Linked DNA regions of Bradyrhizobium sp. WD16. Each later gene encodes a partner of the first gene's protein in a complex. Links are inferred from orthologs where the notes say so. Each region holds a gene or a part of one and is shown in the gene's direction. Other genes may lie near its edges.

Region 1 (7,909 bases):
GCCGTCGCTGCGCGTGCGCAATGCGGCGGCCTCAATGCCGGCCAGATCGCTGCCGAGCACATGCATCGCGCCGTTCACCACGACCTGGGGCGTGTAGACCTCGCGGTCGCCCCGCATGCGCGAATAGGCGCGCTGCCGCGCCGAGAAGCGGGAGTCGGCGAGGGTGTCCTTCCAGCCGAGATAATCCCAGTAATCGATTGGCAGGCTGAGCGCGATGATCGACGGATCCTTGGCGAGATCGCCAAGGACCTTGTCGGCGGCGGGGCAGGACGAACAGCCCTGGGAGGTGAACAGTTCGACCACAGCGCGCGGATCGGCCAACGCCCGGGTGGTCAGCGCCAGCAGCAGACAGGCTGCGGCCGCTGTCACCCAGCGCTGGGGGCGATGCTCCGTCACGCCAACGATCATCCGAACTGCTGACGCGGCACGCGCCCTCTCCGTGGAAACCTGCCCTGATGCGCGAAGGCGGCCTGTCTTAGGCCGCCTTCCGTTCACCTGCCACTCACTTCGCAGTGAGGCCTGGTCCCGAAGCGTCAGGCCGCCAGCTGGCGGATGACGTATTGCAGGATGCCGCCGTTGCGGAAGTATTCGAGTTCGTCGAGGGTATCGATCCGGCACAACAGCGGCACCCGCTTGAGCGAACCGTCACTGGAGACGATCTCGGCCGAGAGCATCTGGCGCGGCTTGAGGTCGCCCTGAAGGCCACGGATGGTGACCTGCTCGTCGCCCTTCAAGCCCAGCGACTGGCAGCTCGTTCCCTCCTCGAAGGTCAGCGGCAGCACGCCCATGCCGACAAGGTTGGAACGGTGGATGCGCTCGAAGCTCTGGCAGATCACGGCGCGGACGCCGAGCAGACGGGTGCCCTTGGCGGCCCAGTCACGCGACGAGCCATTGCCGTATTCAGCGCCGGCGAACACCACCAGCGGCACCTTCTCCTCCTGATACTTCATGGCGGCGTCGTAGATCGTCATCTGCTCGCCGTCGGGCCAGTGCTTGGTGAGGCCGCCCTCGGGCACGTTGCCGCCCGCATCCTTGAGCATCTGGTTCTTGATGCGGATGTTGGCGAAGGTGCCGCGCATCATCACCTCGTGATTGCCGCGCCGGGTGCCGTACTGGTTGAAGTCGGCCGGCCGCACCTGATGCTCCGACAGATACTTGCCGGCAGGCGAGGTCAATTTGATCGAACCGGCGGGCGAGATGTGGTCGGTGGTGATCTTGTCGCCGAAGATCGCCAGGACGCGCGCATCGACGATGTCGGTGATCGCCTCCGGCTCCTTCTTCATGCCCTCGAAGTAGGGCGGGTTCTGCACATAGGTCGAGCTCATGTTCCAGCGATAGGTCTCGCTGGCCGTGGTCTTGATCTTGCGCCAGTTGGTGTCGCCCTTGAAGACGTCGGCATAGCGCTGCTTGAAGATCTTCGAGGTCACGAACTTCTTGATGAAGGCGTTGATCTCCTTGGTGGTCGGCCAGATGTCCTTGAGGTAGACCGGCTTGCCGTCCTTGCCGGTGCCGATCGGCTCCTTCGACAGGTCCTTGGTGACCGTGCCGGCCAGCGCATGGGCCACCACCAGCGGCGGCGAGGCGAGATAGTTCGCCTGCACGTCGGGTGAGACGCGGCCTTCGAAATTGCGGTTGCCCGACAGCACCGCCGCGGCGACGATGCCGTTGTCGTTGATGGTCTTCGAGATCTCTTCCGGCAGCGGGCCGGAATTGCCGATGCAGGTGGTGCAGCCGAAGCCGACGAGGTTGAAGCCGACCTTGTCGAGATCCTTCTGCAGGCCCGAATTGGCGAGATATTCGGCGACCACCTGGCTGCCCGGCGCGAGCGAGGTCTTCACCCACGGCTTGGCGGTGAGGCCCTTGGCCGCGGCGTTGCGCGCCAGCAGGCCGGCGCCGATCAGCACGCTCGGATTGGAGGTGTTGGTGCAGGAGGTGATCGCGGCGATCACAACGTCGCCGTGGCCGATATCGAAGTTGCGGCCGTCCACCGCATAGCGATGGTCGGCGTCATCACCCTTCTTGTACTCGGCGGCGAGCGCGGCGGCGAAGCCTTCCGCCACCGCCGGCAGCGCGACGCGGCCTTCGGGCCGCTTCGGCCCGGCCATCGAGGGCACCACGTCGCCGAGATTGAGCGTGAGCGTCTCGGTGAAGACGGGATCCTCGGTCTTGGCCGTGCGGAACAAGCCCTGGGCCTTGGCGTATTTCTCCACCAGCGCCACCCGCGCCGAGGCGCGACCGGAGATCTTCAGGTAGTCGATGGTTTCGGCGTCCACCGGGAAGAAACCGCAGGTCGCGCCGTATTCCGGCGCCATGTTGCCGATGGTCGCCTTGTCGGCCACCGAGAGATGATCGAGGCCCGGGCCGAAGAATTCGACGAATTTGCCGACCACGCCCTTTTTGCGGAGCATCTGCGTGACGGTGAGCACGAGGTCGGTGGCGGTGACGCCTTCGTTGAGCGAGCCGACGAGCTTGAAGCCGATCACTTCGGGCAACAGCATCGACAGCGGCTGGCCGAGCATCGCCGCCTCGGCCTCGATGCCGCCGACGCCCCAGCCGAGCACGGCAAGACCGTTGACCATGGTGGTGTGGGAGTCGGTGCCGACCAGGGTGTCCGGATAGGCGACCTCGAAGGTGCCGGTCTTCCGGCCGATGGTCATCTTCTGCTTCTTGGTCCACACCGTCTGCGCCAGGTATTCGAGATTGACCTGGTGGCAGATGCCGGTGCCGGGCGGCACCACCGAGAAGTTCGAGAAGGCGCTCTGGCCCCACTTCAGGAACTCGTAGCGTTCCTGGTTCTGCTTGTATTCCTCGGCGACGTTCTTGCCGAAGGCCTGCTTGTTGCCGAAGAAATTGACGATCACCGAGTGATCAATGACGAGATCGACCGGCACCAGCGGGTTGATCTTCTCAGCATCCCCGCCAAGCGCCTGCATGGCGTTGCGCATCGCCGCGAGATCGACCACGGCCGGCACGCCGGTGAAGTCCTGCATCAGCACCCGCGCCGGACGGAAGGCGACCTCATGCTCGAGTTTGCGCTTCTTCAGCCACTTCGCCACCGCCTGGATGTCTTCCTTGGTGACGCTGCGGCCATCTTCGTTGCGCAGCAGATTCTCCAGCAGCACCTTCATGGAGAACGGCAGTCGCGAAATGCCCTTCAGACCATTCTTCTCCGCGGTGGGAAGGCTGTAATAGACATAGGTCTTGGCGCCGACCTTGAGGGTCTTGCGGCATTTGAAGCTGTCGAGCGACATGAGGGAAAAATCCTGCGTGGACGGTGAGCCCCGAAGAGGGAGTATTAAAGTACCGCTATGCAGCGCGCGGCGGCAAGTCTCGCAGAGCACAAACGCAGCACTTCGGCCGCGTTTATAATCGTTTTGAACTGGCCGCCAAGGCCTTCGCGGAACAGCACTAAGTCTGACCCGGGGCCCGCCGCGGAACGGCATGAAAATGCACGGATCCGGCGGCCAGCAATGCCGGAGAGCGAGCGGCAACGCAATTGCCTACAGGGGGCTTGCCGCGAAGGGCGTAGGCAATTGCGAGACGCCACACTAGCATCATTATGATTCTAGTGCGGTTTTGGATCTGACGCGCGTACAGAGCGCGCGCTCCAATGCTGATACGAGCGTCAGATCCACCGCGCGAGGCCGGCAGGGCGCGGGTGCTCCGCCTCTATCTTTTTGATCGTGCGTGATCTTTAACGCGTGGGCGGGACCGGGGGCGAATCGGCGCCCCGAAAGCGGAGCGTGGGCGAGATCATGCGGTTGAGCGGCGTCGGCCTGACCTGCATACGCGGCGGGCGCCAGGTCTTTGCCGGCCTGGACGTGGCGGTGAACGCCGGCGAGGCCCTCGCCGTCACCGGCCGCAACGGCGCCGGCAAATCGTCGCTGCTGCGAATTGTCGCCGGCCTGCTGGTCCCCGCCGCAGGCGGCATCGCGCTCGAGGGCGGCGACGACGAACTCACGGTGGCGGAGCAGGCCCACTATCTCGGCCATCGCGACGCGCTCAAGCCGGCGCTTACGGTGGCGGAAAATCTGCGGTTCTGGCGCGACTTTCTCGGCGGCACCGCCACCGATGTCGACGCCTGTCTTGCCGCCTGCGGGCTCGGCCATGCCGCGGCGCTGCCAGCCGCCTACCTCTCCGCCGGCCAGAAGCGACGGCTGTCGATGGCCCGGCTGATCGCGGTCCGCCGCCCGCTCTGGCTGCTCGACGAGCCGACCTCGGCGCTCGATGTCGACGGCCAGGCGCTGGTGGCGCGGCTGATGGCCGATCACCTCGCCTCCGGCGGCCTGATCGTCGCCGCCACCCATCTGCCGCTCGGAATCGCCGCAGGCGAGATGCGGATCGGAGGCGAGGCATGATCGCACTGATCCGCCGCGACCTCGCCATTGCCCTGCGCGCCGGCGGCGGTGCGCTGATCGGCGTGCTGTTCTTTCTCACGGTGGTGGTGCTGATGCCATTCGCCGTTGGGCCGGACCTCGCGCTGCTCAAGCGGCTCGGCCCGGCGATCCTGTGGCTCGGCGCGCTGCTCGCGAGCCTGCTGACGCTCGACCGGCTGTTCACGGCCGATCACGAGGACGGCTCCCTCGACCTCATCGTCATGAGCCGCCGTTCGCTCGAACTCGCCTGCCTCGCCAAGGCCTGCGCCCACTGGCTCGCCGCCGGACTGCCGCTGATCGTGGCGACCCCGGTGCTCGGGCTGCTGCTCAATCTCGACGGATCGACCACCGCGACGGTGGCGCTGACACTTCTCATCGGCACACCGGCGCTGACCCTGACCGGCATGATCGGCGCGGCGCTGGCGGTGACGCTGCGGCGCGGCGGCCTGCTGCTCTCGGTGCTGGTGCTGCCGCTGTCGATTCCGGTGCTGATCTTCGGCGTCGCCGCCTGCAACGCGGTGGTCACCGACGGCGTCGCTCCCGCGGCGCCATTGTCGATCCTGGCGGCGCTGACGCTGGCGGGACTTGTGGTCGGGCCACTCGCCGCCGCCGCAGCGCTGCGACAGGGGCTCGATTGATCCTGAAGCGAAACTGAAACGTCAATGGCGGCGAAGCAGCCGCCATTGACGCCTGCCCGGGCGTGCCGCAAAAACACCCGACTATCCTGCTGATTGCTGATCGCGATAAGTTTTCCCTTCCCCCCAAGAAGCCCTTCCCTGAAACGGCACAGCGGCAGAGTAACCACGATGAAGCTTTTCGAACGGGACATTGCAGGCAGCGCCTGCCGTTGCTGCGTCAGCCGCCGCAGCCTGCTCAAGGGGGCCGGCGCCGTGACCGCCACCCTGGCCGCCACCGCGGCCCTGCCCGGCATCGCTTCGAGCCAGTCCGCGACGGAACAGAGCCCTGCAGCGGAGAAGCCGACACCGTTCCGGATCGACGTGCATCATCATCTGGTGCCGCCCGACTACGTCGGCGCGATCCACGGCAAACTGCCGCCGCTGCCAGCGCCGAGCGCCAACTGGACGCTCGCCAAGAGCCTCGACGACATGGATACCGCCGGCGTGCAGACCGCGATGCTGTCGGTCACGACGCCGGGCCTGTGGCTCGGCGACGCCACCTCGAGCGCCAGGCTCGCCCGTGCCTGCAACGAATATGCGGCAAAGCTGATCGGCGACAACAAGGGCCGCTTCGGCTCATTTGCCGCGGTACCGCTGCCCGCGGCCGACGCCACCCTCGCCGAGATCGCCTATGCGCTCGACACGCTGAAGCTGGACGGCATCGCCGTCTTCACGAGCTATGAGGGCAAATGGCTCGGCGACGCCGTCTTCGTGCCGGTGTTCGACGAGCTCAACCGCCGCAAGGCCGTGGTCTGCGTGCATCCGACCACCGCCGCCTGCTGCGGCAACCTCATTCCCTACATCCCCGACAACGTCATCGAGTTCGGCACCGACACCACCCGCACCATCGCCAGCCTGGTGTTTTCCGGCGCCGCGGACCGCTGGCCGGACATCAAGTTCATCTTCTCCCATGCCGGCGGCACCATGCCCTTCCTGATCGAGCGCTTCGAATTCCTGGCGCGCATGCCCCAGGCAGCGAAAATGCTGCCGAACGGCGTCCGCGCACCGCTGCAGCGATTCTATTATGATACGGCGCAGGCCTCGAACCCGGCGGCGATGGGCGCGTTACGCAAGCTGGTGCAGCCGAGCCAGATCGTGTTCGGCACCGATTTTCCGTTCCGTACCGGCGCAGAGCACGTCACCAATCTGGCCCATTGCGGTTTCGGAGCCACCGATCTGCACCGCATCGAGCGGGACAACGCGCTCGGCCTGCTGCCCCGGCTCCGGGTTTGACCGCACTGACATTACCCGTCCTCCTGTGATAAGGCCGCCGCCATGGCCCTGATCGACCTCGCCAACCCGACCCGCTTTCTGGCACTGACCCGGCGCCTGATGCCCTGGCTCGTCGCCGCCACCGCGATCGTTCTCGCCGGCGGCCTCGTTCTATCGGCGCAGGCGCCCGACGATTATCAGCAGGGCGCCACCGTCAAGATCATGTTCATCCACGTGCCCAATGCCTGGCTGTCGATGTTCGTCTGGGGGGTGATGAGCGTCGCCGCGCTCGGCACGCTGGTGTGGCGCCACCCGCTGGCTGACGTCGCCGCCAAGGCCGCGGCGCCGCTTGGCGCGGCCTTTACCTTCCTGGCGCTGGTCACCGGTTCGCTGTGGGGCCGGCCGATGTGGGGCACCTATTGGGAATGGGATGCCCGCCTGACCTCGGTGCTGATCCTGTTCCTGATGTATCTCGGTATCATGGCGCTGTGGCGCGCGGTCGAGGATCCTTCACGCGCCGCGCGCGCCGTTGCGGTGCTGACCCTGGTCGGCGCCATCAACCTGCCGATCATCAAGTTCTCCGTGAACTGGTGGAACACGCTGCACCAGGGCGCCTCGGTGGTCCGCATGGGCGGCCCGACGCTCGACAGAGCCTTTCTCGTTCCGCTGCTGGTGATGGCCGTCGGCTTCACCTTGCTGTTCGTGACCCTCCACGTCGCCGCCATGCGCAATGAGATCCTGCGCCGGCGGGTGCGCAGCCTGCAGATGCTGCAGGCCAGCCGGCAACCGGCCTGAGGCGCATCGTGCTCGGACCCTACGCCTCCTTCATCGTCAGCTCCTATGCCGTGGCCGCCATCGTGGTCGCCGCCCTGGTCATCTGGGTGATCGCCGACTATCGCCGTCAGAAGACGGTGCTGGCCGATCTCGAAGCCAAGGGCATCACCCGCCGCTCCGGAACAGAGGTCGCGCCATGAGCGAATCGCAAGAGCCGCGCCGGCGCAGCCTGCTGGTGGCACTGCCGCTGGTCGCTTTCGCCGCGCTCGCCGCGGTGTTCTGGTTTCGCCTCGGCTCCGGCGATCCGTCGCGGATTCCCTCGGCGCTGATCGGCCATCCGGCGCCGGCGACGGCGCTGCCCGCACTCGCCGAGCTCACCAGCGACGGAGGCGCCGTGCCCGGTCTCGATCCGGCGCGTCTCAAGGGCAAGGTCAGCATCGTCAACGTCTGGGCGTCGTGGTGCGTGCCCTGCCATGACGAGGCGCCGCTGCTGCTCGAACTCGGCAAGGACGCCGGCCTGCGCGCCCGCGGCCTGCAATTCGTCGGCATCAACTACAAGGACGCGGCCGACAATGCCCGCCGCTTCCTCGGCCGCTACGGCAATCCTTTCGACGCCGTCGGCGTCGACGCCAACGGCCGCGCGGCGATCGAATGGGGTGTCTATGGCGTGCCGGAGACCTTCATCGTCGGTCGCGACGGCACCATCGTCTACAAGCTGGTCGGTCCGATCACCGCGGACAATGTCGGCACCGTGCTCAAGCCCGAGATCGTCAAGGCGCTCGGCGCCGGAAGCTGAATTTTCCTGCTGCTGAGCCGTCGAATTATTTCGCGCGTTTAGCTGGCGTTCATTTGCCGGCCATGGCGCCGCCC
Region 2 (7,924 bases), 3.9 Mb from region 1 along the record:
CGCACGTTCGACTATTACCTTGGCGGCACCTTTGCGGCGCTGACGCTGGTCCTCGTCGTCACCACGATCTTCCAGGTCCGCTTCGGCCTCGCGCCGCTCAAGCGCATTTCGGAGGCCCTGGCGGCGATTCGATCCGGACGGGCCGAGCGCCTGGAAGGCGAGTTTCCGGTGGAGATCGCGCCTCTGGCGCGCGAGACCAACGCCCTGATCGACGCCAATCGGGAGATTGTCGAGCGCGCCCGCACCCACGTCGGCAATCTCGCTCACGCCATCAAGACGCCGCTGTCGGTGATCGTCAACGAAGCCAATGCCCATCGCGGCGATCCGTTCGCCGCCAAGGTCCTCGAGCAGACGCAGCTGATGCGCAACATGGTGGCCCATCATCTCGAACGCGCCCGCATCGCTGCCCGCGTCACGGTGGTCGGTACCGTGACCGATGTCGCCCCGGTGATCGAGGGGTTGCGCCGGACGATGGCGAAGATCCATCGCGACCGCGACATCAGCGTCGAGGCGACCTGTCCGGACGGGGCGAAATTCCGCGGCGAGCGCCAGGATCTCGAGGAGATGGTCGGTAATCTGGTCGACAATGCCTGCAAATGGGCCCGCAGCCAGGTGTCGGTTGAGGTCGTGCTGCTGCCGCCAACCGGATCGGAACCGACGTCGACGCTGCATATCCTGGTGGACGATGACGGCCCCGGCCTGTCGCCGGCCGAGCGGGCCCAGGTCGCGCGCCGCGGCCAGCGGCTCGACGAATCCAAGCCCGGCTCGGGCCTTGGTCTTGCCATCGTCGTCGATCTCGCCGCGCTCTACCAAGGCAGCCTGACCCTGGGCGCCGCGCCGACCGGCGGCCTGCGTTCCGAGCTCGTGCTGCCGGCGGTGGCCTAGTATCCCGGTTCTAACGTTCGTATCACTTTGCAGCGAGCGCTCGTACGAACGTTAGAACCAAAGGGACACTAGCATGGCTATGATTCTAGTGTGGTTTTGGATCTGACGCGCGTACGGAGAATTCGCTGCAACGCTGATACGAGCGTCAGATCCATCGCACTAGAGGTTTTTACCTCCAAGTATTTTCTCAATGTCAGCCGGTATCGGCTTCGCCTGAAAGGCTTTCTCTGTTTGGGCAGAGAGCGGCTCGGGCCGGAGAGGCGGTCGCCGGTGCCGCCGGGGGCGGGGCACAATTCGCACCGCCCGGGCTCTTCCTCAACACGTCCTTAACGTCGCTGCTGCTATCAACCGATCGGGACCCCATGGGCGTTCCCGGCACGCACGACCGGATTCCTCGAACTATGGCACTAGCTGCGCAGTCACTCGAGCGCCTCAGGGACTTTCTCGCACAGCTTCCGCCGAAGTCGCAGGCGCTGCTGATGCGCGAGTTCGAGCGTGCGGTCGAGCGCGGCCAGGACGTGGCGGTGGCGAGCCTGGTGCTGGAGCAGCTGCGCCTGGTCGTGCGCGCCACCGACAGCAATGAGCGGCAACGCTCCGAAGACCCCGCGCGCCTGGTATTTCGCCCGCTCGAGCCCTTCCTGGTCGACACCAAGGCGGCGTTGCGGCCGGGCCAGATCCGGCGCGTGTCGCTGAACCAGATCTGGAACTGGCTCAAGGGCGAGGCCATCGTCGGCGAAGTCGCCGAGCTCGATGCCGCCTTGCGCAGCGGCCCCGCCGCGACGGTGGAGCAGGCGACGCGCAAGGTCCAGCTCGCGGCGGCGAATGCGATCGAGCAGGTCGCCTCGACGGGGCGTGGCGCCGACCAGCGGGCGTTGAGCCGGGTCGGCGGGCCGGCCGTGGTCGAAGACCTGGCGGCCACCGCGGTGGTGCTCAAGAATCGCGAACCGCTCGAGAGTTTCTCGGCGCGCATTGCCGGCAACGTGCGCAACCTCGCCGAGTCCCAGCTTGCCGCGGTGCAGGCGGCGATGAACGTGCCGTCGCTGCAGACGGCCGAGGCGCTGCCGTTTTCGCTGTCGCTCCTGATCCAGAAGCTGGCGTCGCCGTGGCAGGTGATCCGCCTTGCGGTCGCCGTCGCCGGTTCCGACGACGAGATCCGCGTCGCCGCCACCAATTACGGCGTTGCCGTCGCCATGGTCATCCACGATCTGTCGGAGCTGGTGTCGGAACTGCGCACCGACATGAAGCAGGGGCGGCTCGAGAGCCTGTCGCACCGGCTCAAGATCATCCATGACGGGCTGCGCGGCCTGCGCACCGAACTCGACATCCGCAACGAGTCCGCCTGGGGCAAGCGGCTCTCCGCGATCCGCGCCGAGATCTCCAACATCCTGCGTGCCGAACTCGAGGGCGTGCCGGGACGGGTGCGGCGGCTGTTGCGCCAGCGTCCGGACAAGGACATCACCGCGGCCTCTCGCCTCGATCCGACCGAGATCGAGGAGACTGCGGCGCTGATCGATTTCGTCGCGGTCTGCCGTACCTACGCCAGCGAGCTGGCGATCAACGAGGTGACGCTGCGAACCTTCTCGGATCTGCAGCAATACACCGAGGCCGCGACCCAGGCCCTGGTCGAATCGCTACGCGCCAGCGACCCCAAGACGCGGCCGTTCCGCCAGATGCAGGTCGATGCCGCCATCCGTTTCTGCGACGTGCTGTTCGGCCACGACTATGCCGCCCTGATGCGCAAGGCCGCCGATGTGGCGCTCTCCGGCGAGCGCAAGGCCTCCCGCGCCGGTTAGTTGCCCGCCTGCCAGTCGCCGGGAACCTTCAAGGCGCCCCAATTGTGCTCGCCACCTCCGGTAAAGACCTGAAGGGGACCGCGCCAAATCGCAATTGCGCGGGGGGTACCAGCCGTGGTGTAACCCGGCCATTGTGTGCGGCTGTCGTGCCTTCGGATCCGGGCCGAATCCCGGCGTAAGTCTTTCATGTCACTGTGGTTTATCCTTGCCTTGATGACGGTCGCCGCGGTCTTCGCCGTGCTCTGGCCGCTTGGGCGAAGGCCGGCCAAGGTCGGTGGCGGCAGCGAGTCGGTGGTCTATCGGGACCAGCTGGCCGAAGTGGCGCGCGATCAGGCCGCGGGGCTGATCGGCGCGGCGGAGGCCGAGGCGGCGCGCGCCGAGATCGGGCGGCGGCTGTTGGCGGCGAGCGCCGCCGAGAGCGGAGCTTCGTCGGCGGCCACGTCGCGCAACCTGCGGCGTGCGGTCGCGCTGGTGGCGCTGATCGGGCTGCCGTCTCTGACCATCGCGACCTATCTCAGCCTCGGCTCGCCGCAATTGCCGGACCTGCCGCTCGCCGAGCGGACGCGCCAGCAGGCGACAACGACGGCCTCGCTCGACGCCCTGGTGGCGCAGGTTCAGGCTCACCTGGAAAAGAATCCGGGCGATGCCCGCGGCTGGCAGGTGCTTGCCCCGGTGCTGATGCGGCAGGGACGCTATGACGATGCGGTGCGCGCGTTCCGCAATCTGATCACCTCCGGCGGCGAGACGGCGGATCGGCATTCCGATCTCGGCGAGGCGATGGTGGCCGCCGCCGGCGGCGTCGTCACCGCCGATGCCAAGGCGGCATTCGAACGCGCCGCCGCGCTCGACGGCGGCGACGTCAAGGCGCGCTATTTTCTCGGCCTTGCCGCCGAGCAGGACGGCCGCACGGCCGAGGCCGCGGCGACTTGGCAGGCGCTGCTGGCGGGCGCGCCGCCGAGCGCGCCGTGGCGGCCGCTGGTCCAGGCGGCGCTGGCCCGTGTCGGCGGAAATGCTGCGCCCGGGCCGAGTGCGGCGGACGTCGCCGCCGCCAAGAACATGCCGGCCGGCGACCGCGACACCATGATTCGCGGCATGGTCGATCGTCTCGCCGCGCGCCTGAAGGACAATGGCGACGACCCCGAGGGATGGCTGCGGCTGGTTCGTGCCTATATGGTGCTCGGCGAGACCGACAAGGCGAAGGCGGCGCGGGCCGATGCGCGTCAGGCGCTCGGCCGCGACGCCGCGCGGTTGCAGAAGCTCAACGACGGCTTGAAGGATCTCGGCCTCGATGGGTAGCGCGTGACGACGACGCGGCAAAACGACAGGCCTGAGCCTTCGCTCCGATCCGATCGGCGCCAGGGCGGCAGGCGCAGGACGCAAGGCGAAGGAGTGGGCGGATGACCCGGAAGCAGCGGCGTTTGACCATGATCGGCGGCGCGATCGCGGTGCTCGCGGTGGCAGCGGCGCTGGTGCTCAACGCGCTGCGGGATTCCATCGTGTTCTTCTCGACCCCGTCGATGGCCGCCGAAAAACACATTCCGCCCGGCAAGCGTTTCCGTCTCGGCGGCCTGGTGCAGCCGGGCTCGCTGGTGCGCGGCGACAACCTCGCGGTGAAGTTCGAGGTCTCCGACGGCAAGGCCGATCTGCCGGTGGCCTACAAGGGCATTCTTCCCGACCTGTTCCGCGAGGGCCAGGGCGTCGTCGCCGAGGGCGCGATCGATGCCGGCGGCGTGTTCCGCGCCGACACCGTCCTCGCCAAGCATGACGAGAACTACATGCCCAAGGAGGTGGCCGATGCCCTCAAGAAGGACGGTCACTGGATGAATGATTACGCCAGGAAGGGCGTGACGGAGGGCGATGCCGCGAATGCATCGGCGACCAGCGGCGCGAAGGGCGCCGGACCGACCGCGGAGGCCACCGCGAAATGATCGCCGAGGCAGGCCATTATGCATTGGTGTTGGCGCTCGGTCTGGCGCTGATCCAGGCGAGCATTCCCGTCATCGGCGCCCGCTGGCGCGATCCGGCACTGATGCAACTCGCGTCGTCGACAGCGCTGGCGCAGATGCTGTTCGCCGGCTTGGCCTTCGCCGCGCTGGTGACGCTGCACGTCACCTCGGATTTCTCGGTGGCGAACGTCTACGAGAATTCCCACTCGATGAAGCCGCTGCTCTACAAGGTGACCGGCGTCTGGGGCAACCACGAGGGCTCGATGCTGCTGTGGGTGCTGATCCTGGCGCTGTTCGGCGGCCTGGTCGCGGGCTTCGGCACCAACCTGCCGGCCTCGCTGAAGGCGCTGGTGCTGGCGGCGCAGGCCTGGGTGGCGACCGCGTTCTATCTTTTCATCCTGATCACATCGAATCCGTTCCTGCGTCTCGCCAATCCGCCGATCGAGGGCCGCGACCTCAATCCGGTGCTGCAGGACATCGGCCTCGCCGTCCATCCGCCGCTGCTCTATCTCGGCTATGTCGGCTTTTCGGTGTCGTTCGCCTTCGCCATCGCGGCGCTGATCGACGGCCGGATCGACGCCGCCTGGGCCCGCTGGGTGCGGCCCTGGACGCTGATGGCCTGGATATTCCTCACCCTCGGCATCGCCATGGGATCGTACTGGGCCTATTACGAACTCGGCTGGGGTGGCTGGTGGTTCTGGGATCCGGTCGAGAACGCCTCGCTGATGCCCTGGCTCGCCGGCACCGCACTGCTGCACTCGTCGCTGGTGATGGAAAAGCGCGAAGCGCTCAAGGTCTGGACCATCCTGCTCGCGATCCTGACCTTCTCGCTGTCGCTGCTCGGCACCTTCCTGGTGCGTTCGGGCGTGCTGACCTCGGTGCATGCCTTCGCCAATGATCCGCGCCGCGGCGTCTTCATCCTGCTGATCCTGTGTTTCTTCATCGGCGGCAGCCTCGCGCTCTATGCCTGGCGGGCGCCGGCCCTGAAGCAGGGCGGCCTGTTTGCGCCGATCTCGCGGGAAGGGGCCCTGGTCCTCAACAATCTGTTCCTGACCACCGCCTGCGCCACCGTATTCGTCGGCACGCTCTATCCGCTGATTCTCGAGGTCCTGACCGGCGAGAAGATCTCGGTCGGAGCGCCGTTCTTCAATCTCACGTTCGGGCCGCTGTTCCTGCCGCTCCTGGCGGCGGTGCCGTTCGGGCCGCTGCTCGCCTGGAAGCGCGGCGATCTGCTCGGCGCGGCGCAGCGACTGATGGTGGCCGGCGGCATCGCCCTGTTCACGGCCGCGATCGTACTCGCCGTCAGCCGCGGCGGCGCCGTGTTCGCGCCGCTGGCGATCGGACTAGGTGTCTTCGTCATCCTCGGCGCGCTCACCGACTTCGCCGAGCGCATCGCTCTGTTCCGCGCGCCATTTTCCATCTCGCTGCGCCGCGCCGGCGGACTGCCGCGTTCGGCCTGGGGCACCATGATCGCCCATGCCGGCCTCGGTCTCACCCTGATCGGCATTGTCTGCGAGACCACCTGGAGCAGCGAGTACATCGCGACCATGAAGCCGGGCGATGTCGCCTCGATCAGCGGCTACAACCTGCAACTGGTCGATCTTGGCGAGCGCCAGGGACCCAATTTCCGCGAGATGATCGGCCGCTTCACGGTGGCGACGGGCGCGGGCCGCGCGATCGGCGTGATGACGCCGTCCAAGCGCAGTTTTGCCGCGCGTGGCTCGGCGACGACGGAAGCGGCGTTGATGTCGCGAGGCTTCAGCCAGCTCTACATTTCGCTGGGCGAGGCCACCGCCGACGGCGGCATCGCCGTGCGCATCTATCACAAGCCGCTCGTTCTGCTGATCTGGCTCGGCGCGGTGGTGATGGCGATCGGCGGCGGCCTGTCGCTCTCCGACCGCCGCCTGCGGGTGGGGGCGCCCAAGCCGGCCAAGGCGGCGCGCGCCCTGCAACCGGCGGAATGACGATGCGGCGCACTGCCTTGTTTCGCCCGCTGTTCCGTCTGCGCCGCGGCCTTGCCGCGGTGCTGCTGGTCGTTGCGCTGGGCGCGCCGTTCGCGGCGCGGGCGGTCCAGCCCGACGAGGTGATGGCCGACCCCGCCAAGGAAGCGCGGGCGCGAGCCCTGTCGCGCGAATTGCGCTGCATGGTCTGCCAGAACCAGTCGATCGACGATTCCGATGCGTCGCTGGCGCGCGATCTTCGCCTTCTGGTGCGGGAGCGCATCGCCGCCGGTGACACTGACGCCAAGGTGATCGATTTCCTGGTGGCGCGCTATGGCGAATTCGTGCTGCTCAAGCCGCGCTTCGACAGCCACACCCTGTTGCTGTGGTTGCTGCCGCCGCTGGTGCTGCTGGCGGGCGGGGTGTTCCTGTGGCGCCACGGCCGTCGCCGCGCCCCGCCAGAGGCCGATTCCGCTGCGGTCGCCGCGAGCCGGCTGACCCCCGAGGAAGAAGCCAAGCTGCGCGAATTGATGGCGGAACAGCCGCCGCAGAAGGGCTGAGCCGCCACGGCCGGACAGGGCTTCGGCGCAACCGCTCCATTACGAAAGATTAATGCCGCCGACAGGGCGCTGTAAGGGCGGCAGCCCCATCTTCAGTCATGCAGCAGGGCGCAGCGCCCTCGAGAAGGCTGGAGATTTGCATGACCGAACGTTCGCCCGACCTGTCCTCCCCGAAGACCGTGCCGTCGGCGCGGCGGCCCCTGCTTGCGGCTCGCCGGCTCGCCTTGATGGCGTCGGTGGTCGCGGGGCTCGGCATCGCCGGCTACGGTCTCGATGCGGCGTCGCCAAACAATTCGATCCTCGGTTCCGCGGCGCATGCCCAGGTCAATACGGCGGTGCGCAACGTCCAGCAACCGGTGGGCTTCGCCGACATCGTCGAGCAGGTGAAACCGTCGGTGATCTCGGTCAAGGTCAAGATCAACGAAAAGCTGTCGTCGAATGACGGTGACGACAATCCGTTCCCGCCCGGCTCGCCGATGGAGCGATTCTTCCGGCGCTTCGGCGGTCCCGACGGAATTCCCAACCTGCGTGGTCCGCACGGCCGCGGCGCCGTCACCGGCCAGGGCTCGGGCTTCTTCATTTCCGCCGACGGCTTCGCGGTGACCAACAATCACGTGGTCGACGGCGCCGACAAGGTCGAGGTCACGACCGACGACGGCAAGACCTACACCGCCAAGGTGATCGGCAAGGACCAGCGCACCGACCTCGCGCTGATCAAGATCGACGGCCGCACCGACTTCCCCTTTGCCAAGTTGTCGGAGAGCCAGCCGCGGATCGGCGACTGGGTGCTCGCGGTCGGC

Evidence for each region.
Region 2: the proteins of ccmB (region 1) and ccmE are in contact, whole or in part, in a solved structure (PDB 8CE8), measured with the Escherichia coli proteins. The link is inferred for Bradyrhizobium sp. WD16 from one-to-one orthologs.

What each region holds. Positions count from the first base shown.
Region 1 is NZ_CP028908.1:1,805,489-1,813,397, forward strand. What follows is about bases 3,273-6,184. They hold ccmB (heme exporter protein CcmB), read left to right. Parts: upstream 3,273-4,354; coding sequence 4,355-5,014; downstream 5,015-6,184. Other genes in these bases: ccmA (heme ABC exporter ATP-binding protein CcmA), read left to right, coding at 3,756-4,358; DB459_RS08360 (amidohydrolase family protein), read left to right, coding at 5,183-6,184. In the rest of the region: DB459_RS08340 (DUF1223 domain-containing protein), read right to left, coding at 1-405; aconitate hydratase AcnA, read right to left, coding at 534-3,251; more of DB459_RS08360, read left to right, coding at 6,185-6,286; DB459_RS08365 (heme ABC transporter permease), read left to right, coding at 6,329-7,060; heme exporter protein CcmD, read left to right, coding at 7,066-7,239; DB459_RS08375 (DsbE family thiol:disulfide interchange protein), read left to right, coding at 7,236-7,835. UniProt on the Escherichia coli protein: Required for the export of heme to the periplasm for the biogenesis of c-type cytochromes.
Region 2 is NZ_CP028908.1:5,686,969-5,694,892, reverse strand. Bases 2,914-5,840 are described here. They hold ccmE (cytochrome c maturation protein CcmE), read left to right. Parts: upstream 2,914-4,075; coding sequence 4,076-4,606; downstream 4,607-5,840. Other genes in these bases: DB459_RS26260 (heme lyase CcmF/NrfE family subunit), read left to right, coding at 4,603-5,840; ccmI (c-type cytochrome biogenesis protein CcmI), read left to right, coding at 2,914-3,974. Also shown: DB459_RS26280 (sensor histidine kinase), read left to right, coding at 1-885; DB459_RS26275 (hypothetical protein), read left to right, coding at 1,287-2,678; more of ccmI, read left to right, coding at 2,865-2,913; more of DB459_RS26260, read left to right, coding at 5,841-6,588; DB459_RS26255 (cytochrome c-type biogenesis protein), read left to right, coding at 6,591-7,124; DB459_RS26250 (Do family serine endopeptidase), read left to right, coding at 7,265-7,924. UniProt on the Escherichia coli protein: Heme chaperone required for the biogenesis of c-type cytochromes. Transiently binds heme delivered by CcmC and transfers the heme to apo-cytochromes in a process facilitated by CcmF and CcmH.